Regions from separate parts of the Brenneria nigrifluens DSM 30175 genome, predicted to be linked through region 2. Evidence: predicted binding sites of a transcription regulator. Region 2 holds the regulator's gene; each other region holds the start of a gene.
What was found. Region 2 encodes CRP, which controls carbon source genes, mostly activating them, when cyclic AMP is high. Its sites were predicted from a motif close to ATGTGANNNNNNTCACAT; they were not measured.

Region 1: EH206_RS00505 (PTS mannitol transporter subunit IICBA) is a predicted target of CRP. The motif match lies at 1,842-1,859, and genes of this name have one in related genera.
Region 3: msrB (peptide-methionine (R)-S-oxide reductase MsrB) is a predicted target of CRP. The motif match lies at 3,354-3,371, and genes of this name have one in related genera.
Region 4: deoC (deoxyribose-phosphate aldolase) is a predicted target of CRP. The motif match lies at 4,658-4,675, and genes of this name have one in related genera.

Annotation. Positions count from the first base shown of each region.
Region 1 is NZ_CP034036.1:116,968-122,686, forward strand. Features, by position in the region: gene EH206_RS00495 (helix-turn-helix domain-containing protein) at 1-624, opposite strand, end outside; gene EH206_RS00500 (DUF3053 domain-containing protein) at 1,039-1,755, shown strand; gene EH206_RS00505 (PTS mannitol transporter subunit IICBA) at 2,118-4,034, shown strand; gene EH206_RS00510 (mannitol-1-phosphate 5-dehydrogenase) at 4,096-5,244, shown strand; gene EH206_RS00515 (MltR family transcriptional regulator) at 5,424-5,719, shown strand, end outside.
Region 2 is NZ_CP034036.1:466,101-471,819, forward strand. Features, by position in the region: gene EH206_RS02100 (polysaccharide lyase) at 1-707, opposite strand, end outside; gene crp (cAMP-activated global transcriptional regulator CRP) at 1,354-1,986, opposite strand; gene EH206_RS02110 (OsmC family protein) at 2,303-2,710, shown strand; gene EH206_RS02115 (phosphoribulokinase) at 2,760-3,629, opposite strand; gene EH206_RS02120 (YheU family protein) at 3,783-4,019, opposite strand; gene EH206_RS02125 (LysE family translocator) at 4,169-4,771, shown strand; gene EH206_RS02130 (ABC transporter ATP-binding protein) at 4,816-5,719, opposite strand, start outside.
Region 3 is NZ_CP034036.1:2,417,287-2,423,005, reverse strand. Features, by position in the region: gene EH206_RS11335 (MipA/OmpV family protein) at 1-98, shown strand, start outside; gene EH206_RS11330 (aldo/keto reductase) at 210-1,064, shown strand; gene EH206_RS11325 (D-hexose-6-phosphate mutarotase) at 1,110-1,985, opposite strand; gene gapA (glyceraldehyde-3-phosphate dehydrogenase) at 2,149-3,144, opposite strand; gene msrB (peptide-methionine (R)-S-oxide reductase MsrB) at 3,488-3,907, shown strand; gene EH206_RS11310 (YeaC family protein) at 4,027-4,320, shown strand; gene pncA (bifunctional nicotinamidase/pyrazinamidase) at 4,337-4,984, opposite strand; gene sppA (signal peptide peptidase SppA) at 5,023-5,719, opposite strand, start outside.
Region 4 is NZ_CP034036.1:3,968,832-3,974,550, forward strand. Features, by position in the region: gene EH206_RS23660 (hypothetical protein) at 1-83, shown strand, start outside; gene deoD (purine-nucleoside phosphorylase) at 128-847, opposite strand; gene deoB (phosphopentomutase) at 1,043-2,266, opposite strand; gene deoA (thymidine phosphorylase) at 2,328-3,659, opposite strand; gene deoC (deoxyribose-phosphate aldolase) at 3,725-4,504, opposite strand; gene EH206_RS18630 (cation diffusion facilitator family transporter) at 4,720-5,719, opposite strand, start outside.

The sequences.
Region 1 (5,719 bases), 350 kb from region 2:
CTGGCGTGAATGTTTTACCGAAGGGGGCTGTTTACCGATCACGTCAAAAAAGGAGAACGCCAATCCTCTTATGTCGCTCTTGAACTGGAGTCTGGCCTGCTTTTCCGCCATCTGCAGCGGATGCTCTATCATGCTGTGGAGCATTGCCGTTATCTGTTGTCTGATGCGTGACGCCAACGCATCGTTTCTGACGGCATAAACGGCATGCGGTAATTCATCGATTATGTCCGGGAGTAGGGAAAGCGGGATACTTAATACCTGCAATGAAGAGTACTCTGGCGTTTGCAGCATCAGTTCACCGCGCTTGTAAGACCAGGTCACATCCTGAGTGGTCAGGTTTTTACCCATCCAGCGCGTTTCGCCGGATAAGACATTAAACACGCCGAGGCAGAGCGTTCCCTCGCGGGCCTCACCGCTTTGAAACACCGATTGGGACAGCCGCTCTTCGTAAAATTGCACGCCGTCCAGCCAGGCTTCCTGAATGTTTCCTTCAAAACGGCCCTGGGAAATTTGGTCATAGCGTAATGACCAGTCGGTAAGGAGTTGACTGTGCTGAGCCAGTTCTTGAATGCGTGAGGCGCAGCGGAAACCATTCTGGTGACTTGAATAAGAAGTGAGTTCCATGATCTGTCCTTACCTGAAAAAGAGGGTAACAAAGATCAGCAAAAATCAAGCCATGAAAATATCGAAATATGGCAGAATTTTTATCTATTAAATAATAAATTACAGATACTTATTTTTTTGATTTTCCTTAATTAAGGCATAAATATATTTTCCGCTTAATATCAGACTAAAACCCTCTCTCCCGCTGCACCAATATGGATGAGTTGCTCATTTTTAAAGCAATGCCGCCTCGGCGATCCCGTCCGCTATCATCTTGAAACGCCGTGGCGGCAAGAGTACCAGGGGCGCCGCTTGTCGTTCTGCGGCATGAACTGACTGATTCGACTATGCTTACGGTTATCTGAAACACACTTGCGGCATGTTCCCTATGCGAAAACCACGACGAGCGACAGGCATGCAAAACAGGGGTATGGAATGAAAGGATTGATGGAATATCGTTCACGCTGGCTGCTGCCGGCACTGATGTTTTTTATGGCGTTACAACTGGCTGGCTGCGGTGACTCCGAGGCCGAACAACGCCGGGCATTTACCGATTTTCTGCAAAGCGTCCAACTGCAACAGGATGGGAAATTACCGGCGCTGACCGAAGAGCAAAAGAAGAGCTTCGGCCCTTTTATCAATGACTACGCGGTATTGACCACCTTTTCCCAGCAGGTGAATCAAGCGGTGGCGGGGAGCTTGAAGCCCCTGCTGGAGCAGGTCTCCCGTATTCGCATCCCGCGGGATTATCTGTCGCAGCGCGACAATCTGCGACAATCCATCGGGGCGATGAATCTGCTGGGGCAGCAGGTTCAGGCCGCAAAGGCCCAGGCGGATAATGCCCGCCGCGCGCTCAAACAGCCGGAAGAATTACAGGTCGTCTATGAACGGCTGTATGCGCGGACCGTCACGCAGCCGACCAATGCATTGCTGCCGCTCGTCCCCAGCGCCATCGCCTTTGCGCAAAGCCTGATTCAGGTGGGGGATTACCTTGAGGCCCAGGGCGATCGGGTGGTGTTCGCCGAAGCAACGGTGCAGTTTCATACGCCCGAGCAGGTGGCGCAATACAACGGCATGGTTGCCAACCTGCCGATTCAGCAACGGAATTTAATGACTGCGCTGAAAGGAGTGAACGGCGTGCTCCATCCCTAATTACCCGCCATACGCCTAATCCGGCGACGCAATGAAAATAAATTGTGATTTGCGTCGCATAAAACAAACAAATGCCCACCTGTAAAATGTGATGTTAATCACGTATATGGCGTGAAAGCCATCCCCAATCTAGCCATTTTTTTAGTTTTTTATATTTTTTTGTGAACCAAGTCACTCACTTGTATCGTTGGTGTGGGGTGTTTGTGTGATTTTTGTCACAAAAATGACACCATGTTGCGCTATTGAAACAGAGTGCTAGAGTCCGCGTTACATACAGTAATACCGGCGGATAGCGTTATACCGTCTCACGATAATTATCACGCGCTCTTATTGTCAGCGCGTCTCAATAGGGGTGTGTTTTTATGCTTTCACCAGATATCAAGATCAAAGTTCAGAACTTTGGTCGCTTTCTGAGCAACATGGTGATGCCCAATATCGGCGCATTTATCGCCTGGGGTATCATTACCGCACTGTTTATACCTACGGGCTGGATCCCCAACGAGACGCTGGCGAAACTCGTCGGGCCGATGATTAGCTATCTGCTGCCGCTGCTGATCGGCTATACCGGCGGTCGCCTGGTGTTTGGCGAACGCGGCGGCGTGGTCGGGGCGATCACCACTATGGGGGTGATCGCCGGAGCGGATATTCCGATGTTCATGGGGGCGATGATTGTCGGCCCGTTGGGCGGCTGGGCGATTAAACGTTTCGACGGCCTGGTTGACGGCAAAATCAAAAGCGGTTTTGAAATGCTGGTCAACAACTTCTCCGCGGGCATCATCGGTATGTTGCTGGCGATCCTGTCGTTCCTGGCCATCGGTCCGCTGGTCGAAGTCTTTTCCCAGGTTCTGGCCGCCGGCGTCAAGATCATGGTGCAGAATAGCCTGCTGCCGTTGACCTCTGTTTTCGTCGAACCGGCAAAAATTCTGTTCCTGAATAATGCCATCAACCACGGTATCTTCTCGCCGCTGGGTATTCAGCAGGCGACGGAGACCGGGAAATCCATCTTCTTCCTGATTGAGGCTAACCCAGGCCCCGGTATGGGCGTACTGATGGCCTATATGTTCTTTGGCCGCGGCAATGCGAAGGAGTCCGCTCCGGGGGCGGCGATTATCCACTTCTTCGGCGGGATCCACGAAATTTATTTCCCTTATGTGCTGATGAATCCGCGGCTGATTATAGCGGTGATCCTGGGCGGGATGACCGGCGTATTCACGCTGAGCCTGCTGGGCGGCGGCCTGATCTCTCCGGCGTCGCCGGGTTCTATTCTGGCGGTATTGGCCATGACGCCGAAAGGCGCCTATTTCGCCAACGTGGTGGCGATTGCGGCGGCCTTCACGGTTTCCTTCATCGTTTCCGCCATTCTGCTGAAAAGCGGCAAAAACAAGGACGAGGAAGATATTGGCGAGGCCACCCGCCGGGTGCAGGATATGAAAGCGACCTCCAAGGGCCAAAACCGCACCGATGGCGGCGTTAGCGGCGACCTGAGCACGGTACGTAAAATCATCGTCGCCTGCGATGCCGGCATGGGTTCCAGCGCCATGGGGGCCGGGGTGCTGCGCAAAAAAGTGCAGGATGCCGGGCTGAGCAATATTTCGGTGACCAACAACGCCATCAACAACCTGCCGGACGATGTCGATCTGGTGATCACCCACCGCGATCTCACCGAACGCGCCCTGCGCCATGCGCCGCAGGCGCAGCATATCTCGCTGACCAATTTCCTTGACAGCCAGCTGTATGGCGATCTGGTGGCGCGTCTGGTCGCCGCGCAAGGCAGCGCCTCTCAGGGGCCGAAAGCCGCGGCAGCCAAACCGGATGTCGCCGGCGAAGGGGCAACGCTGTTTCAGCTTGGCGCTGACAACATCTTCCTTAACCAACATGCCGCCACCAAAGAGCAGGCCATCCGTTTTGCCGGCGAGCAGCTGGTGCAGGGCGGCTTCGTCAAGCCGGAATACGTGGATGCCATGCTGGAGCGTGAAAAACTGACTTCCACCTATCTGGGCGAATCCATTGCGGTGCCGCACGGCACCATCGAAGCGAAAGACCAGGTACTGAAAACCGGCGTGGTGTTCTGCCAGTACCCCGACGGCGTGCGCTTTGGCGAGGATGAGGATGACATCGCGCGTTTGGTTATCGGTATCGCCGCCCGTAATAACGAGCACATTCAGGTAATTACCAGCCTGACCAATGCGCTGGATGATGAAGCGGTGATTGAACGTCTGACGCATACCCAGGACGCGCAGGAAGTGCTTGACCTGCTGTCCGGTAAAAAGAACGCCTGACTATACGGTAGCGCCGCCCGCGGGCGGCCTCTTTTTTCTTCGTTCTAAAAGGGTAAGCATAATGAAAGCATTACATTTCGGTGCCGGTAATATCGGCCGTGGATTTATCGGCAAGCTGTTGGCCGACGCCAATATAGAACTGACGTTCGCCGACGTCAGCCAGCCGCTGCTGGAGGCGTTGAATAGTCGCAAAAGCTATCAGGTGCGTATTGTGGGAGAGCAAACGCAGACCGAAAACGTCAGTAACGTGAGCGCGGTTCACAGCGGCAGCCAGGAAGCGGTGGCGCTGATCGCCGACGTCGATCTGGTCACCACGGCCGTCGGGCCGCAGATTCTGGAAATGATTGCCGGGACCATCGCCCAGGGGCTGGTGCAACGTCAGGATAACGGCAATGCGCGGCCGTTGAATATTATCGCCTGTGAAAATATGGTGCGCGGCACCAGCCAGCTTAAGCAGCATGTGCTGAAACTGCTGCCGCAAGATAAGCTGGAGTGGGTGGCGGAGCATGTGGGATTCGTCGATTCCGCGGTCGACCGTATCGTGCCGCCTTCCGAGGCCGGCAGCAGCGATGTGCTGGCGGTGACGGTGGAAACCTTCAGCGAATGGATTGTCGACCGGACCCAGTTCAACGGCGAGCCGCCGGTCATCCCCGGTATGGAATTGACCGATAGCCTGATGGCGTTTGTCGAGCGTAAGCTGTTTACGCTGAACACCGGTCATGCCATTACCGCCTATCTGGGCCGGCAGGCCGCACATCAGACCATCCGCGACGCCATTCTCGATCCGCAGGTGCGCGCCGTGGTTAAAGGGGCGATGGAAGAGAGCGGCGCGGTGCTGATTAAACGCTACGGTTTTGACGCCGATAAACACGCCGCCTATATCGATAAGATTCTTGGCCGTTTTGAAAATCCCTACCTGCACGATGACGTGGAACGCGTGGGGCGCCAGCCGCTGCGCAAGCTGAGCGCCGGCGACCGGCTGATTAAGCCGCTGCTGGGTACGCTGGAATATCAACTGCCGCATGACAACCTGATTATCGGTATCGCGGCGGCGATGCATTACCGCAGCGAGCAGGATCCGCAGGCGCAGGAACTGGCCGCGCTGCTGCAAAAAGTGGGGCCGCAGGCCGCGCTGGCGCAGATTTCCGGTCTGGACGCCGACAGTAAGGTTGTCGCGCAGGCGGTGAATGTGTATAACGCCATGCGGTGATCGGCGCGTCCCGGCACGAGGTAGGTTTGGCCTTTGCCTGATTCCCGCGGGCGTTCGCAACCTTGATGTTGGGAACAGGCGATGTCGGATATAACCGATGTCGCCGTACACTCGCCGGCGAGCCATATTACCGGAGGTGGGAGCGATCTGTGCGCGGGCTAAAGGTACGAGAAGGGACGATGGAAAAAACACAGGCGTTTGAAAACCGGGTGCTGGAAGCGCTGAATGCGGCGACGACGGTGCGCAGCTTTATGCTGCGGGCCGTTGAGCTGTTGGCCGAAGCGGCCGGCATCCTGATGTTGCAGGTGTTTCGCAAGGACGACTATGCGGTAAAATATGCGGTTGAGCCGCTGATGACGGGAAGCGGTCCGCTGGGCGATCTTTCCGTGCGTCTCAAGCTGATTTACGGATTGGGGATAATCAGCCGTAAAGAGTATGAGGATGCCGAATTGCTGATGGCGCTGGGTGAAGAACT
Region 2 (5,719 bases):
ACGTCGCTGTAGACGTTGTGGTGATAGGTGAGGTTGCGTCCGGTATCGCTGTTGCTGGAACCGCTTAGGCCGACCTTTTTGACGCCGTGAATGTAGTTGTAGGATACGGTGACGTTGGTCGACCCTTTTTTGATATCCACGGCGGATTCAAAGGTGGTATCGCCGTCCGGCGTGCCCTCGCACTCATGGTTTTTCGCGAAGATCTCGTTATGGTCGATCCAGACGTTCGGCGAGTCGTCGATGCGGATTGCATCGCCATCCTGGGCGCCTCCGGGCATATAACCCATGCGCATATTACGCACCACGACGTTGGACGACTTGGTGATCCAGATACCGAAGTTCGTTGAGGAACCATTGCTGCCGAGGATGGTAATGCCTTTGGTAAACTCCTTGATCTCCACGCCGCGCGCCGGTTTGCTCCATTGACCGCAGATATCGGCTTCCGCCGCCTTGATTAAGTCATCTTCATTGCCGTTATAGGTGATGACGACGGGGTAGGCGCCGCCTGACACTTTTTTACCGCTTGAGTCCAGACGCGCGGCCGCGATGATATCGACAATGTCCTGCATTGAACCGGCCGTTTTATTGACGGCTCCGGAAACGTTGCCGCCGTCGGTGGTGGCATAGCCGCCGGTATCGGCCGCCATCGCGTGTTGGCAGGCAAGAAATAACAGCCCGGCGGCGGCTGAAGGCAGTAGGTATTTCATAAGGATTATCTCCTGTTGGAATATAACTTCGTTAAGGCATTTCTCGTTCCATATGCCCAGGGTAATAAGGTTGGATTTTTTCGCTGAAAATGAAAGATCGGTTTTCAGTTTTATAAAAATCCGTATCAGTGTTATCACAAAAATAAAACAATACAATACCTTCAATTCAATGCGTCTTTTCAATAATCGAAAGGAAAGGCGGGTTTTATGAAAAGGTAATTTCCAATAAAAATCATGAATTTTATATTTATCATTTAATTATCAATAAGTTATATTTTAATTGTGGTTTTTTTGTTTCCATGGGTTTCTATTTTTACCAATATATTAATATAAGGTGGATTTATCTGAAAAATCCCCCCGACATCCGTATTAATAGGGGTTTTCTTAAAATAAATAAAAATACAATTTTATTGATCTATGTTAAAACACAACTTGATAAATCATGACTGCTTTTTATGTTGGCCGATATTACAAATAATAAATGCAGCCTGTTAATAAGACTATTTATATTTCCAGTAAATAATATATTTTAATAATAAATACCCTGCTCATTAACTGGCGGGTAAATCCGAGAGCTGCGTTGATGGTGATAGAAAAAAGCGTGAAGGCCGCTTCACGCTTTTTTGTTGTAGGGTAACGGAATGGTTTAACGGGTACCGTAAACCACAATCGTTTTACCATGTGCGGAGATCAGGTTCTGGTCTTCCAGCATTTTAAGAATACGGCCCACGGTTTCGCGTGAACAGCCAACGATTTGCCCAATTTCCTGACGGGTGATTTTTATTTGCATGCCATCCGGGTGAGTCATGGCATCGGGTTGTTTTGCCAGGTTCAGTAAGGTCTGAGCAATACGGCCGGTGACGTCGAGAAACGCCAGGTTACCGACTTTCTCTGAAGTAACCTGCAGTCTGCTGGCCATCTGCGCCGACAGGCGCATCAGAATATCGGGATTTACCTGAATCAACTGCCGGAACTTTTTATAAGAAATTTCAGCAACTTCACAAGCCGCTTTCGCCCGTACCCAGGCGCTGCGCTCCTGACCTTCTTCAAACAGGCCAAGTTCGCCGATAAAATCTCCCTGATTGAGATAAGAGAGAATCATTTCTTTGCCTTCTTCATCTTTGATCAGCACTGCGACAGAGCCTTTCACGATGTAGTAAAGCGTTTCTGCTTTTTCACCCTGGTGAATCAGGGTGCTCTTCGATGGATACTTGTGGATGTGACAATGAGAAAGGAACCATTCGAGAGTCGGGTCTGTTTGCGGTTTGCCGAGAACCATTCGCTATCATCCTCTGTTGTAATTCACTGCGCAAATCACAGGGCTCAGAGTTCCCTGTACGGCGTATTACTGCTAAACATTCAAAATTCGTGTAGGAAGAATGATGTCAGGGAATATACTGGAGCCTCTATCTGGCGACATCATCATCTCCCCGGTATCTGAGTTTGTCCAGAAAAGGCAGATTCTATTTTCGTTTGTAGCACAGCTTGAAGAACCTGTCTTGTGTTGTCTCGCTTCAGCATGATGAAGCTCTGGTTATAGCGTGTTTTTGTAAAGTAAGGATATAATTTTTCAAAAAATTTTTAGCGGAGGCGGCATGCAGGCTCGAGTGAAGTGGATTGAAGGCTTAACATTTCTTGGCGAATCAGCGTCCGGTCACCAGGTGCTGATGGACGGCGATTCGGGAGACAAAGCGCCAAGCCCGATGGAAATGGTGTTGATGTCGGTCGGCGGCTGCAGTGCGATTGACGTGGTGTCGATCCTGCAGAAAGGCCGTCATGACGTTGCGGACTGTGAGGTTAAGCTGACCTCGGAGCGGAGAACGGAAGCGCCGCGTCTGTTTACCCACATTAATCTGCATTTTATCGTAACGGGCACAGGGCTGACGGAGAAAGCGGTGGAGCGGGCGGTGGCGCTCTCCGCGGAGCGCTATTGCTCGGTGGCGCTGATGCTGGGTAAAGGCGTTGAGGTCACGCACAGTCATGAAGTCCGCATAACGGGGTAATCCTCGGCGTATCGGCCGCTGATGCCGCGCCGTGTTTTGCCGCGGCGGACTACTCGATTTTTTTTCCTTCCAGCAGGCGCTGCACCAGCGGCGCCATAATCAACTCCATCGCCAGCCCCATTTTCCCGCCGGGCACCACCAGGGTGTTGATATGGGAAATAAACGATCCCTGCAGCATGGCCAGCAGATAGGGGTAGTCAATATTATCCAGCCCCTGGAAATGAATCACCACGAAGCTTTCGTCCAGCGAAGGGATCGACTTGGCGGCGAACGGGTTGGAGGTATCAACGGTGGGAACGCGCTGGAAGTTGATGTGCGTGCGTGAAAACTGCGGCGTAATGTAGGTGATGTAGTCTTCCATGGAGCGCACCACCGAATCCATCACCGCTTCGCGCGAGTGCCCGCGCTCGTTCACATCGCGAATCAGTTTCTGAATCCATTCCAGGTTGACGATGGGCACTACGCCGACCAGCAAATCGACGTGTTGCGCCACATTGTGTCTATCGGTCACCACGCCGCCATGCAGGCCTTCATAAAACAGCACGTCGGTGGGTTCCGGCATCGGTTCCCACGGCGTAAACGTGCCGGGCACCTGGTTGTAGGGGATCGCTTCATCATAGGTGTGGAGGTATTTACGGGTTTTACCGCGCCCGTGGCGGCCATATTCGGTAAATGACTGTTCCAGCAGGCTGAAATCATTGGCCTCCGGGCCGAAATAGCTGATATGACGCCCGAGATCCCGCGCCTTACGTATTTCCATATCCATTTCCGGGCGGGTATAGCGATGGAAGCTGTCTCCTTCAAGCTGGGCTGCGCGCATGTTTAACTGCTGGAAAATCTTGTGGAATGCCTGGCTGGTCGTTGTGGTTCCCGCTCCGCTGGAGCCGGTAACCGCAATAATCGGATGCTGATGTGACATAAGGCGCTTCACTCCATGATGGTGACGTTTGCTGCGGGGCTTGCCGGGAAACGTCATCAAAAAAGACAAGGTTTCAGACTGCAGAAGAGGTTTTTATCATTGTTAGCACGGTTGCCGATAGCGATGCATCCTCTTTTTTGGCTTTTGCGGCGTTCAGCGCGGGTGATACTCGCCGGCATTAAACTGGCCGCGGGGCATGATGTTGATGGTTTCATGCAGTTCCGACCACACCAGAACCACTTCGCCGGACTCCAGTTGGCGGCGCACGTCGGCGACCTTTTGCGCCAGCGTGCGCTCCTGTTCGCCGTAATCCGTGCCTTCGCGCAGCACGAAAGATTCGATGAGATTGCCCAATGTTTCAGGATCGAGTTGTTGCCAGGGAATGATCACGATATTTGTCCAGAAAAAGTATTGTACGATCAATAACGCACTGTTAGCTTCTAGCTTCAATACTGCCGGTTGACAAGCTATTGGCTACCAATAGTCAATTCATTACCAACTATACTGCAAGAATACCTGGGGTGAGGGGCACCCGTTACATGGAACTAGGTCTGTTTTTGTCGATGCTGGGTTTTCTGTGGGTGGCGGCGATCACTCCGGGGCCGAACAATATGCTATTGACCACCTCTGGCGCCAACTTCGGTTTTTATCGCTCCCTGTGGTTAATGCTCGGCATCATGCTGGGTATGCAGAGTATTTTACTACTGGTGGCGTTTGGCGTCGGCGGCCTGCTGCTGGTCTATCCTTCGCTGCATTTCACCCTCAAGGTGCTCGGCAGTTTGTATCTGCTGTGGCTAGCGTGGAAAATCGCCACCGCCGCCTATGAAAGGCTGGAAACGACGGCTGCGCCGTCGCGGCCTATCCGGCTTTATCAGGGATGGCTGCTGCAGTTTCTCAATCCCAAGGCCTGGCTGATGGCGCTGGGGGCCGTCGCCAGCTTCAGTCTGGCGGGGCAGGAGTACAGGCACTCGGTGGCGGCGATAAGCGTCGGCATTGTACTGGTGAATCTGGTTTCCGGCGTGATATGGCTCGGCTTCGGTACGCTGATCGGCCGACTGTTGCGCAGTAAAAAAGCCTGGATTATCTTCAACGTATCCATGGGCGTGCTGACGGCGGCCTGCGTACTGCTGATTTGGCATTAGCGGCGCGGGCGATAATCGGCGCATCGGCCCGCGCCGGCGGTGACTTAAGCGGAGAGCGAGCGGTTCATCTGCTCTAGCTGCTCCTGCGCGTCGAGCCAGGCCATCTCCGTTTCTTCCAGCCGCGCCTTGACCTGCGTCTGCTGCTGCAGGCACGCCGTAAGCTCGGCTTTGCGGACGATATCATACAGCTCGCCGTCCGCCAGCCGCGCCTCAACGGCCGCCAGTTCGGCGCCCAGCTTTTCCATCTGCTGTTCAAGCCGGGTGATTTGCTTACGCAGCGGCTGCGTTTGCGTTCTCAGTTCGGCTTCGCGCCGCTTCTGGTCTTTTCTGGCCTGCGCGCTGTTGGCGGCGTTCTCTTTCGGCGCGTCATCGGCGTCGCCGCTTTGACGCTGCCGGTCCACCAGCCACTGTTGGTAATCCTCCAAATCGCCGTCAAAAGGCTCGACCCTGCGGTCGTGCACTAGATAGAGATCGTCGGTGGTGGAGCGGATCAGGTGTCTGTCGTGCGATACCACCACCAGCGCGCCTTCAAAATCGATCAGCGCTTCCGTCAGCGCCTGGCGCATATCGAGATCCAGGTGGTTGGTGGGTTCGTCGAGCAGCAACAGGTTCGGACGCTGCCAGACGATAAGCGCCAGCACCAGCCGGGCTTTTTCTCCCCCGGAGAAGCGGGCGGTGATTTCCGTCACCTTGTCGCCGCGAAAACCGAAGCCGCCAAGGTAATCGCGCAGCTGCTGTTCCGTTTCCCGTTCCGCCAAACGCACCAGGTGTTGTAACGGCGACTCGTCGGCGCGCAGAAACTCCAGCTGATGCTGGGCGAAGTAGCCCAGCTTTACCCCTTTGGCCAGGCCGATCTCGCCTTGCAGGGGAGCAAGGGTTCCCGCCAGCAGCTTAATCAGCGTGGATTTACCGGCGCCGTTGTGCCCCAGCAGGCCGATGCGCGAGCCG
Region 3 (5,719 bases), 2.0 Mb from region 2:
GCCGCTATACCCGTTTGTCCGATGAGGCGAAGGATAGCCCGATAGTCGATAGCAGCTATAGCGCGTTACTAAGCCTGGGCGTCAGCTACCGGTTCTAAAGCCGCTCGGTGTCATGGTGCGCCGATTGCACTAAGATGGGGTGATATCACCCCATTTGCACATTAATGGTGCATTGGCGTGACGCGCTATTGGTCACAGGAGAAAGGATAATGGCGATAAGAGAAGTCAGTTTTCCGGACGGAAGCACGGTGCCGGCCGTCGGGCAGGGAACCTGGTTTATGGGGGAAAATACCGCGGCCGGAGCGCAGGAGGTCAAGGCGCTTCAGGCGGGTATCGACCAGGGGCTGACGCTGATCGACACCGCGGAAATGTATGCCCATGGCGGGGCGGAAAAAGTCGTCGGCGAGGCGATTCGCGGGCGACGCGACAGGGTGTATCTGGTTTCCAAGGTTTATCCGCACAACGCCGGCGGCCAGAAGGCGGTTAACGCCTGCGAGCAGAGTCTGAAGCGTTTGCAAACCGATTATATCGACCTCTATTTACTGCATTGGCGCGGCGGCATTCCGCTGGTTGATACCATCACCGCCATGCGGCAGCTACAGTGTAGCGGCAAGATCCGCCGCTGGGGCGTATCCAATCTTGATATTGATGATATGCGCGAGATCTGGTCGTTGGAAGGGGGCGAGGCGTGCATGACCGATCAGGTGCTGTACCATCTGGCGTCGCGCGGTATCGAGTTCGATCTGCTGCCGTGGTGCCGGCAACAACGGGTGCCGGTGATGGCGTATTGCCCGATTGCCCAGGCGGGGCGGTTGCGCGACGGGCTGTTTGCCCACTCGGTGGTTAACGCCGTCGCCAGGCAGCATGCCATCACCCCGGCCCAGGTTCTACTGGCCTGGGTCATCCGCCAACCAGGGGTGATAGCCATTCCCAAAGCCAGCAGCGAAACGCACGTTAAGCAGAATGCGCAGGCACTGGATATTGTGCTGTCGCCGGAGGCGCTTGCGCAGCTGGATCAGGCATTTCCGCCGCCGCGGCGCAAACAGCCTCTGGATATTGTCTGATATGCTCCGGGCGCGCTGATGGTGGCGGATGATCCGGCGATTATCTTATGCCGTTTTCCTGATGCGCAAGGTGGCGGACAGCCTGGCGGGGGAGCGCAGCGTGGCGGTGAAAGGCTGATTAATGCGCGCGGTTTCCACGCAGACAAAGGTTTTATAGCCTTCGTCGGTCATATCGCCGATGGTATGCGATAATTCCGCGCCGGGGTTCCATGATACCACGTCGCTGTGGTGGTCGTGGTGCACTTCAATCGCGCGTTGTAACGCCGGGTCATCAATAACGCTAATAGCCTGCGGATGGGTGTAAATTCGGTCTGTACGACCAGTAAAGACCAAATCGCCTTGCTGCGACGCTATCTCGCCCTGATTCACTTTATCGATAAACCGTTCACCCAGGCCGCCGATGGCGATCCGGCCGATATCCCCGATATGGAAATAAGTGTGCAAGGCGCTGGTGATGCTGTAATCGCCGTGGGCCTCCAGTTCGATACGGCTCTCTTTCCCCAGCGTGAAACGCGCGATCAGGGTAAATTCGTGCGGCCAATATTCCCGGGTCTGCGCGCTGTCGCGCAGCGTGAAGGCGAGCTGTACGCCGTGTTCGTCTTCGCTATGGGAGGTGAACTCCCATGGCAGCAGACGAGCAAAGCCGTGGTTGGGGGTGGAAAAGGGGCCGAACCACGGGAAGCAGATGGGGATCCCGCCGCGGATCGCCACCTGTTCGGTGAACTCGGTGTTGTCGCTCAGCCACAGGACCGGCGCTTCGCCCGTCGGCTGCCAGCTCAACAGATGGGCGCCCTGTAATGCCACCGCCGCGCGAACCTGTGGGTGTTCGACAACGATGACCGGCAACTGATCCAGCCGCCGCTGGCTTATGGTCGACGTAACGGGTTTGCTGATGGGAAGCGCGAAAATCTTATCATTCATAATGTTGCCTTTTTTTGTGGCGTGCCATCCATGGCCGCCACCCTGTGGGCCGTCGCTAACGCGACGTCAAAAACTTCTCCCGGAAGTTTTTTGGTTGTTGTTAATCAGCAAGTAAAAAGGGCGACCCCAGGGCCGCCCTTTATCATTGAATCGTTAGCCGAACTTACTTGGAGATATGGGCGATCAGATCCAGAACTTTGTTGGAGTAGCCGGTTTCGTTATCGTACCAGGAAACCAGTTTCACAAAGTTGTCGTTCAGCGCGATACCGGCTTTCGCGTCGAACACGGAAGTCAGTTTTTCGCCGTTGAAATCGGTGGAAACCACGTCATCTTCGGTGTAACCCAGAACGCCTTTCAGTTCGCCTTCAGAAGCGGCTTTGATGGCGGCGCAGATTTCTTTGTAAGAAGCCGGTTTTTCCAGGCGGGCGGTCAGGTCGACAACGGATACGTTCGGGGTAGGAACGCGGAACGCCATACCGGTCAGTTTGCCGTTCAGTTCAGGAATAACTTTACCAACCGCTTTCGCTGCGCCGGTAGAAGAGGGGATGATGTTCTGAGATGCGCCGCGACCGCCGCGCCAGTCTTTGTGAGACGGGCCGTCAACGGTTTTCTGCGTTGCGGTGGTGGCGTGAACGGTGGTCATCAGCGCTTCAACGATACCGAAGTTGTCGTTGATGACTTTGGCCAGCGGCGCCAGGCAGTTGGTGGTACAGGATGCGTTGGAAACGATATCCTGGCCCTCATAGCTTTTATGGTTAACGCCGATAACAAACATCGGAGTGCTGTCTTTGGACGGACCGGTCAGCACCACTTTTTTGGCGCCGGCGGTGATGTGTTTACGCGCGGTTTCGTCAGTCAGGAACAGACCGGTTGCTTCAGCAACAACATCAACGTTGACTTCGTTCCACTTCAGGTTAGCAGGATCGCGCTCTGAGGTGACACGAATCGTTTTACCGTTAACAACCAGGTGGCCATCTTTAACTTCAACGGTGCCGTTGAAACGGCCATGGGTAGAGTCATACTTCAACATGTACGCCATGTATTCAGCGTCTAACAGATCGTTGATCGCGACGATTTCGATGTCGGAACGTTCCTGTGCAGCGCGGAAAACAATACGGCCGATGCGGCCAAAACCGTTGATACCTACTTTGATAGTCATATATTCCACCAGATATTGGTTAGTGAATAAAAGGTTGGTTGTAAAATTACAAAAACCTTGTTGGGCGTCAAGCGGAATCGTGTCAATAGTTGCTGTAAGTCAAACCTGCCGCCAACCCTTGCACGAAAATCCGCCAGTGCTGTAAATAAAGAACATTTCAGACGGATACCGGCTCTGAGAGCATCATATAAACTCCGTCCCATCCAGAATTGCGATAAAGGTCACAATTAAATATTCGCCCCGACAACAGCTATTATATTAAGCCAAAATGGCCTGTAAAGTTGTTAATTTTTTGTTATAATTAATGATTGATTTAATTGCTAACACACCCAGTGAGGCGACTATGAGCGACGATCCCTCTCAACAAACACCGCCAGATGGGCGACAGCTGACGGAAATGCAACGCTATGTGACCCAACAGCGGGGCACTGAACCCGCCTATTCCGGCAAATTGCTGCACAATAAGCGTACGGGTATTTACCACTGCCTGTGCTGCCAGAAGCCGCTGTTCTATTCGGAAAGCAAATACGACTCAGGGTGCGGCTGGCCGAGTTTCGACCAGCCAGTCTCATCCGACGCCATCCGCTATCTTGAAGATAACGCCCACAACATGCGGCGCATCGAGATTCGCTGCGGTAGCTGCGACGCGCATCTGGGCCACGTATTCCCTGATGGTCCTCAGACTACGGGGGAGCGCTACTGCGTTAATTCCGCGTCGCTCAGCTTTATCGACGAAGTGGATGGCGAGCGGGTTGACGGCTAAAATCGGCCGACTGCGCAAGCTGGCTGCCTTAACTGAATTGTAACCCGGCTTAATCGTTTCAGCCAAGCGTTTATGGTGATAAATATGGCGGCAAAAACCGCAAGCGGGGAGATTAAAGGATGCAACTCGACGATCTGATTGACGCCATGACGCCGGAAATTTATCAACGGCTGGCAACGGCGGTGGAGTTGGGCAAATGGCCGGATGGCGTCGCTTTGTCTGCGCAACAGAAAGAGAATTGTCTGCAAATGGTGATGCTGTGGCAGGCTCGCCATAATCAACAGGCGGAGCATATGTCCATCGGCCCCGACGGCGAGATTGTGATAAAAAGCAAACAACAGCTGAAGCAGCAGTTCAGTGAACCCGCCGTGGTAAAGATAAAAATGCCGGGCGAAACGCAGGCCGGAGGCTAAGAACAACGGACCTGCGCTAGCCGCCGGACGCCAGCCCGGCAACGAAGCTTGGCAGATCGACAAGCTTCGCGCCGCGCCGCTGCATTTCCTCCAGCGCCGCCCGGCTGTCTTGCGGGGCGAGATTGACGCCGCGGCATCCATCCGCCAGCACCTCGGTTTTATAGCCCAGTTCGAGGGCGTCCAGCACGCTGAATTTCACGCAATAGTCCGTGGCGATGCCCATCACGGTTAGGCGAGTAATATTCCGCGCCCGTAGCCAGTCGTCGAGTGCGGTTTTGGCGCGGTGCCCGTTATCAAAAAACGCGCTATAGCTATCAATATTGGCCTGGGTGCCTTTGCGTACCACCCATTCAATCGCCTGCCGGTTTAACGCCGGATGAAACTGCGCGCCCGGCTGATGCTGCACGCAGTGTACCGGCCACCAGACCTGGGGCAGGCCGTCCAGTTCGCCGGTTTCCCCCACGGCGGCGTTGGCGTTGGCCGCGAAGCTGCCGTGATCGGCCGGATGCCAGTCCTGGCTGGCGATGACCGGGATATTCGCCGCGGCGCAGGCGGCGATGGCGCGGTTCGCCACCTCGATCACCCGATCGCCCTCGGCCACCGCCAATGCGCCGCCGGGGCAGAAATCATTTTGCAAATCAATTAACAATAGCGCTCTGTTCATGGTTGATCCCGTGGCTGATTTAATCTTTATCGCTGGTTTTACCGGACTTCGCCGCAGGTGAGGCAAAGCGCGTAACGATGCTGCGGGTCGTTAAGGTTATGCATAATGGACGGCTGCGCTTGAACCACTTCGGCCAACTGCGCCGCCGGTGCGGGCAGCAGCGACTGAACGGCGCTGGGCAGCCAGGCATAAACCGACGCGTTAATCTGGTTCAGCATGGCGTCAAACAGGCTTGGCTGTTCGGCAAACCAGCTAAGCTGGTACTGGCCCAGTTTTGCCAGTTCGGCGGCTTTTTTCACCGCATCGTCAAAATCGCCTAACTGGTCCACCAGGCCATTCTCTTTGGCGTCGCTGCCGATCCACACATGTCCCTGGGCAATCTGATCGATCTGCTCCGGCGTTTTCTTGCGGGCCTGAGCGACGATATCGATAAAATTCTTATACCCGCGTTCAATGCTTAGCTGAACCATCTGGCTGAATTCGGGCGGTAGCGATTTGGTGATCGACAGGTCGGCCAGCGGCGAAGTCGCCACGCCGTCGGTGTGCACGCCGATGCTTTCCAGTGAGTTTTCAACGGTGTTGATTACCCCGAAAATACCGATAGAACCGGTGAGGGTGCTCGGGCTGGCGATAATGGCGTTTGCCGGCGTTGAAATCCAGTAGCCGCCCGATGCCGCCATACCGCCCATGGAAACCACCACCGGTTTGCCGGCCAGGCGAACCGCCATCAGCTCC
Region 4 (5,719 bases), 1.4 Mb from region 2:
GGCTGTCGCTGCCGGGACGATCGTGCTGGCCGCGAGCCATCGGCCCGCGGTGTGCGCCCGGTTCGAGAAGCACTTTTGTCTAACGCCCTGCCACCGATAGCCGGCCGGCAGGGCGGGTACGGCCGGATTACTCGCTATCGCCCAGCAGAACGGATTCCAGTGCGATTTCGATCATCTCGTTAAACGTGGTCTGGCGTTCTTCGGCGGTGGTTTGTTCGCCGGAGCGGATATGGTCGGAGACAGTGCAGATAGCCAGCGCCCTGGCGCCGAACTCCGCCGCCACGCCGTAAATGCCGGCGGCTTCCATCTCCACGCCCAGAATGCCGTACTTTTCCATCACGTCGAACATTTGCGGGTCCGGCGTATAGAACAGGTCGGCGGAGAAAAGATTGCCGACGCGCACGTTCACACCTTGGGCTTTGGCGGCATCCACGGCGTTACGCACCATGTCGAAATCCGCGATGGCGGCGTAGTCATGGTCTTTAAAGCGCAGGCGATTTACCTTGGAGTCGGTGCAGGCGCCCATGCCAATCACCACGTCGCGCAGTTTTACGTCGCCGCGCACCGCGCCGCACGAGCCAACGCGGATGATTTTCTGCACGCCGAACTCGGTGATCAGCTCTTTCGCATAGATGGAGCAGGAGGGGATCCCCATGCCGTGGCCCATCACCGAAATCTTGCGGCCTTTATAGGTGCCGGTGAAACCCAACATGCCGCGCACATTGTTGACTTCGCGGGCATTTTCCAGAAAGGTTTCGGCGATATACTTTGCGCGCAGCGGGTCGCCCGGCATCAGTACCACGTCCGCAAAATCACCCCTTTCCGCATTAATATGTGGCGTAGCCATGCTTTTATTCCTTATTAATCAACATAAAATCACTCGCGCTCCAGCAGGCGCAAGGTTAAAAACACCTGTCGCGCCAGGCGCGACGTAAGTTCAGCAATCGTTTGACCCGACCCCACCCCGGCCCTCCCCTTCGCAGGGGAGGGAGAACGCCCGCCCTGGCAAGGGGGAAGCCGGGAGGGGGCCGCGGTAAGCGTTTTACAATATCGACTTGCCGTAATCCATCGCCGATAACCCGAAATACTTCGCCACCGTCTGGCCGATATCCGCAAACGTATCGCGGTGCCCGTAGGAACCGGGTTTCACTTTCGGGCCGTAAATCAGCACCGGCACATTTTCGCGGGTATGGTCGGTGCCGTGCCAGGTCGGGTCGCAACCGTGGTCGGCGGTGAGGATCAGGATGTCATCCCCGGTCACCCGCGAGAGCATTTCCGGCAGGCGACGATCGAACAGCTCCAGCGCGGCGGCATATCCCGCCACGTCCCGGCGATGGCCGTAGGATGAGTCAAAATCGACGAAGTTGGTAAATACGATGGTGTTATCTCCCGCTTTGTCCATTTCCCGCAGGGTCGCATCGTAAAGCGCGTCAATTCCCGTGGCCTTCACTTTTTGAGTAATACCGACCTGCGCATAAATATCGGCAATCTTGCCCACCGACACCACCTCGCCGCCCTGTTCTTCCACCAGCTTTTTCAGGATGGTCGGCGCCGGCGGCTCCACGGCCAGATCGTGCCGGTTGCCGGTGCGCTGGAAGTCGCCGGGCTTATCGCCGACGAACGGACGGGCAATCACCCGGCCGATGTTGTAACCGCCGGCGGTCAACTCTTCGCGGGCAATCTCACACAGCTCGTAGAGTTTCTCCAAACCGAACGTCTCTTCGTGACAGGCAATCTGGAATACGGAGTCGGCGGAGGTGTAGAAAATCGGCTTGCCGGTTTTCATATGCTCTTCGCCCAGCTTATCCAGGATCACCGTGCCGGAAGAGTGGCAGTTGCCCAGATAGCCCGGCAGATTGGCGCGTTGCACCAGCTTATCCAGCAGTTCCTGCGGAAAGCTGTTTTCTTCATCCTTGAAATAGCCCCAGTCGAACAGCACCGGCACCCCGGCGATTTCCCAGTGGCCTGACGGGGTATCCTTGCCTGAGGAAATTTCACTGGCGTACGCGTAGGCGCCGATAATATCCGCCTGCGGATCCAGACCCGCAGGAAAAGCGCCGGTGGACTCCTCGGCCGCTTTTCCCAGCCCCAAGCGGCTCAGGTTGGGCAAATGCAGCGGCCCTTCGCGCCCCTGGTCGGCCTTGCCCGCCGCGCAGGCCTGGGCAATATGGCCCAGCGTATCCGAACCAGCGTCGCCAAAGCGCTCCGCATCGGCGCTGCTGCCGATGCCAAACGAGTCGAGCACCATAATATAGGCACGTTTCATTATTTATCTCCTGCATTGTTACACGCGGCAGGCACAGCCTGTCGGCGTTGGAAAATAGAGATCACACCTCGTCCGCGTTCATGCGGCGATAGATAACCGGCGTTGTCGGCGCCGCTTGCTCGCCCACAGCGATCGCCGCGCGCACGTCGTTCGCCGCCTGCCGCCATTGCGCTTCCGTATTGGCGTGGATCACCGCCAGCGGCCGCTGGCCGTCGACGCGCTCTCCCAGGCGAACCACCTCATTCAGCCCCACGCTGTAATCAATGACATCGCCGGCCTGGCGGCGTCCGCCCCCCAGCGTCACCACCGCCATGCCCAGCGCCCGGGTATCCATGGCGGTCACAATGCCGTCATGGTCGGCAAAAACCGGCTTGCTTAACGTGGCGGCCGGCAAATAGCGCGCATAATGATCGACAAAATCGGCGGGACCGCGCTGCGCCGCCACCATCCGGCCGAACACCTCCGCCGCCTGGCCGTTATCCAGCACCCTTTGCATCTGGGCGCGGGCGTCCGCGGCGCAGTCGGCCAGCCCGCCGGCCAGCAGCATCTCTTCGCACAGCGCCATCGTCACCTCATATAGCCGCGGGTTGCGATGCTCCCCGGTAAGGAAACGCACCGCCTCGCGCACCTCCAGCGCATTGCCGGCGCTGGAGGCCAGCACCTGATTCATATCGGTCAGCAGCGCGCTGGCGCGGCACCCCGCATGATTGGCGACCCCGACGATCGCCTGCGCCAACTGCTCCGAAAGCGCATAGGTCGGCATAAAGGCGCCGGAACCCACCTTGACATCCATCACCAGCGCATCCAGCCCTTCAGCCAGTTTTTTCGCCAGAATGGAGGCGGTGATCAGCGGTATCGAATCCACCGTGGCGGTAATGTCGCGCGTGGCGTAAAAACGCTTATCCGCCGGCGCCAGCGAGCTGGTCTGGCCGATAATCGCCACGCCGACCTGCTGGATGATGCGCCGGAAAGCGGCGTCATCCGGGAAAATATCCAGCCCGGGAATGGATTCCAGCTTATCCAGCGTGCCGCCGGTATGACTCAGCCCGCGCCCGGAGATCATCGGAACGTATCCTCCGCAGGCGGCGACCATCGGCCCCAGCATCAGCGAGGTCACATCCCCTACGCCTCCGGTCGAATGTTTATCCACCAGCGGCCCGTTCAAATTCAGGCGCTTCCAGTCAAGCACCGTGCCGGAGTCGCGCATCGCCAGCGTCAGGGAAACGCGCTCCGCCATCGACATATCATGGAAGTAGATGGTCATCGCCAGCGCGGCGATTTGCCCTTCCGACACCGTGTTATCGCGGATGCCGTTAACAAAGAAGCGGATCTCTTCGTCGCTCAAGGGATTGCCGTCACGTTTCTTGCGAATGATTTCCTGAACCAGAAACAAAGCATGCTCTCCTGATGAGTGAATAAAAGCACCGTTTATATTTTGCAATCGCTGGTGGCGCGCGCTCAATAACCGCCGTGCCGGACCGTTGACTGATGGCCCAACGCCGACAGCAGATTGGCCAGCAAACTTGATGCCCCGAAGCGGAAATGCCGCGCGTTAACCCACTCCGGTCCCATAATCTCATCGGCCAGTTGCAGATAGATTGCCGCCTCCGCCGCGGTGCGCACGCCGCCCGCCGCCTTGAATCCCACTCGTTCGCCCACGCCTTTATCACGAATCGCCCGCAGCATGATTTCCGCGCTGTGCGGCGTGGCGTTGACCGCGATTTTGCCGGTGGAGGTTTTGATAAAATCGGCGCCGGCGTCAATGGCGATCTCGCTGGCCTGGCGAATCAGCGCGTCCTGTTGCAATTCTCCGGTTTCAATAATCACTTTCAGCAGCACATTGGCCGCCTCGCAGGCCGTTTTACACGCCCGCACCAGATCAAACCCGATTTGCGCGTCGCCGGCGATCAATGAACGGTAAGGGAAGACCACATCCACTTCATCCGCGCCGTAGGCAATCGCCGCGTTGGTTTCCGCCAGCGCGATAGCGATGTCGTCGTTGCCGTGGGGGAAATTGGTTACGGTGGCAATACGGATCTCCGGGGCTCCCTGCTCGCGCAGTACCTTGCGCGCCAGCGGAATAAAGCGCGGATAGATACAGATAGCGGCCGTTTTGCCCGCCGGGCTGTTCGCCTGCCGGCACAGCGCCGTCACTTTCTCATCGCTATCGTCATCGTTAAGGGTGGTTAAATCCATCAGCTCCAGCGCGCGTTGCGCCACAGCGGTTAACATTGTCATACAACTCTCCAACTGGTCAGCCGGTCCGACCGGCGAGGGATTATGGCTAGGTAGATATTGGATAACATCATGGGTATTTGACCATGCCGCGCCGGGCTATTTTGCGTTGCCATTCACACTTAATGTAACAATGATGTAATAGGGTGAGATTATATGTGATCTGGGACACATATAATGCACTATTCCTGATTTATTGCGCCAATTATAGGTTGCGGCTATCCCCCGCCGGCGACGTTGATTTCCACCGTGATATGAACCAGCCCTTTATGCGCCGCCAGACGCAGCTTGTAATAATCCGGGCTGACCGGCTGAGCGGTGGTCAAACTCAGGATACAGGCGTATTTAGCCGTTCCCACCCGCCATACGTGCAAATCGGTAAGTTCGGCGGCAATGGGACTGGCGGTAATAACCTCCCGGATTTCGTTCACCACCGGCGCATCCATTTCGGCATCCAGCAAAACGCGGCTCGTCTGGCGAATCAACCCGTAGGCCCACACGGCAACAAGCCCCGCGCCCACCATGCCCATAACCGGATCCAGCCAGGCGGCGCCCCAGAGCTTGCCGCCGATCAGCGCCGCAATCGCCAGAACGGAGGTTGCCGCATCGGCAATCACGTGAAGGTAGGCCGAGCGCAGATTCAGATCCTGATGCCTTTCATGCGCTGGCGGCTCATGGGCGTGGTGATGGCCCGATGCGGCATGATCATGGTCTGCGTGGCGATCTTGATGCCTATGTTGATGATGCATATGCTGATGATGTGCGGCACGATCGCCGTGAGCATGATGGTCATGATGGTCATGATGGTCATGGTGGTCATGGTGGTCATGGTGGCCGCGCAGCAGCCAGGCGCAGGCCAGGTTAACCAGCAGCCCGCCCACGGCAAGCGCAATGGCCTGATTGTATTGAATGGCGGCCGGATAAAATAGCCGCTCTACCGACTCGTACAGCATCACGATGGCGACGAGCACCAGCAAAATGGCGCTGGTAAATCCGCCCAGGACTTCGATCTTCCAGGTGCCGAAGGTAAAACGGCGGTCCGCCGCCAGCCGCCGGGCCGCGGCGTAAGCCATCACCGACAGTCCCAGCGCCAGCGCGTGCGAACTCATATGCCAACCATCCGCCAGCAGCGCCATGGAGTTGAAGTACCATCCACCGACGATTTCCGCCACCATCATCACCGCAGTCAACAATGCGGCATATCGGGTGTTCCTTTCC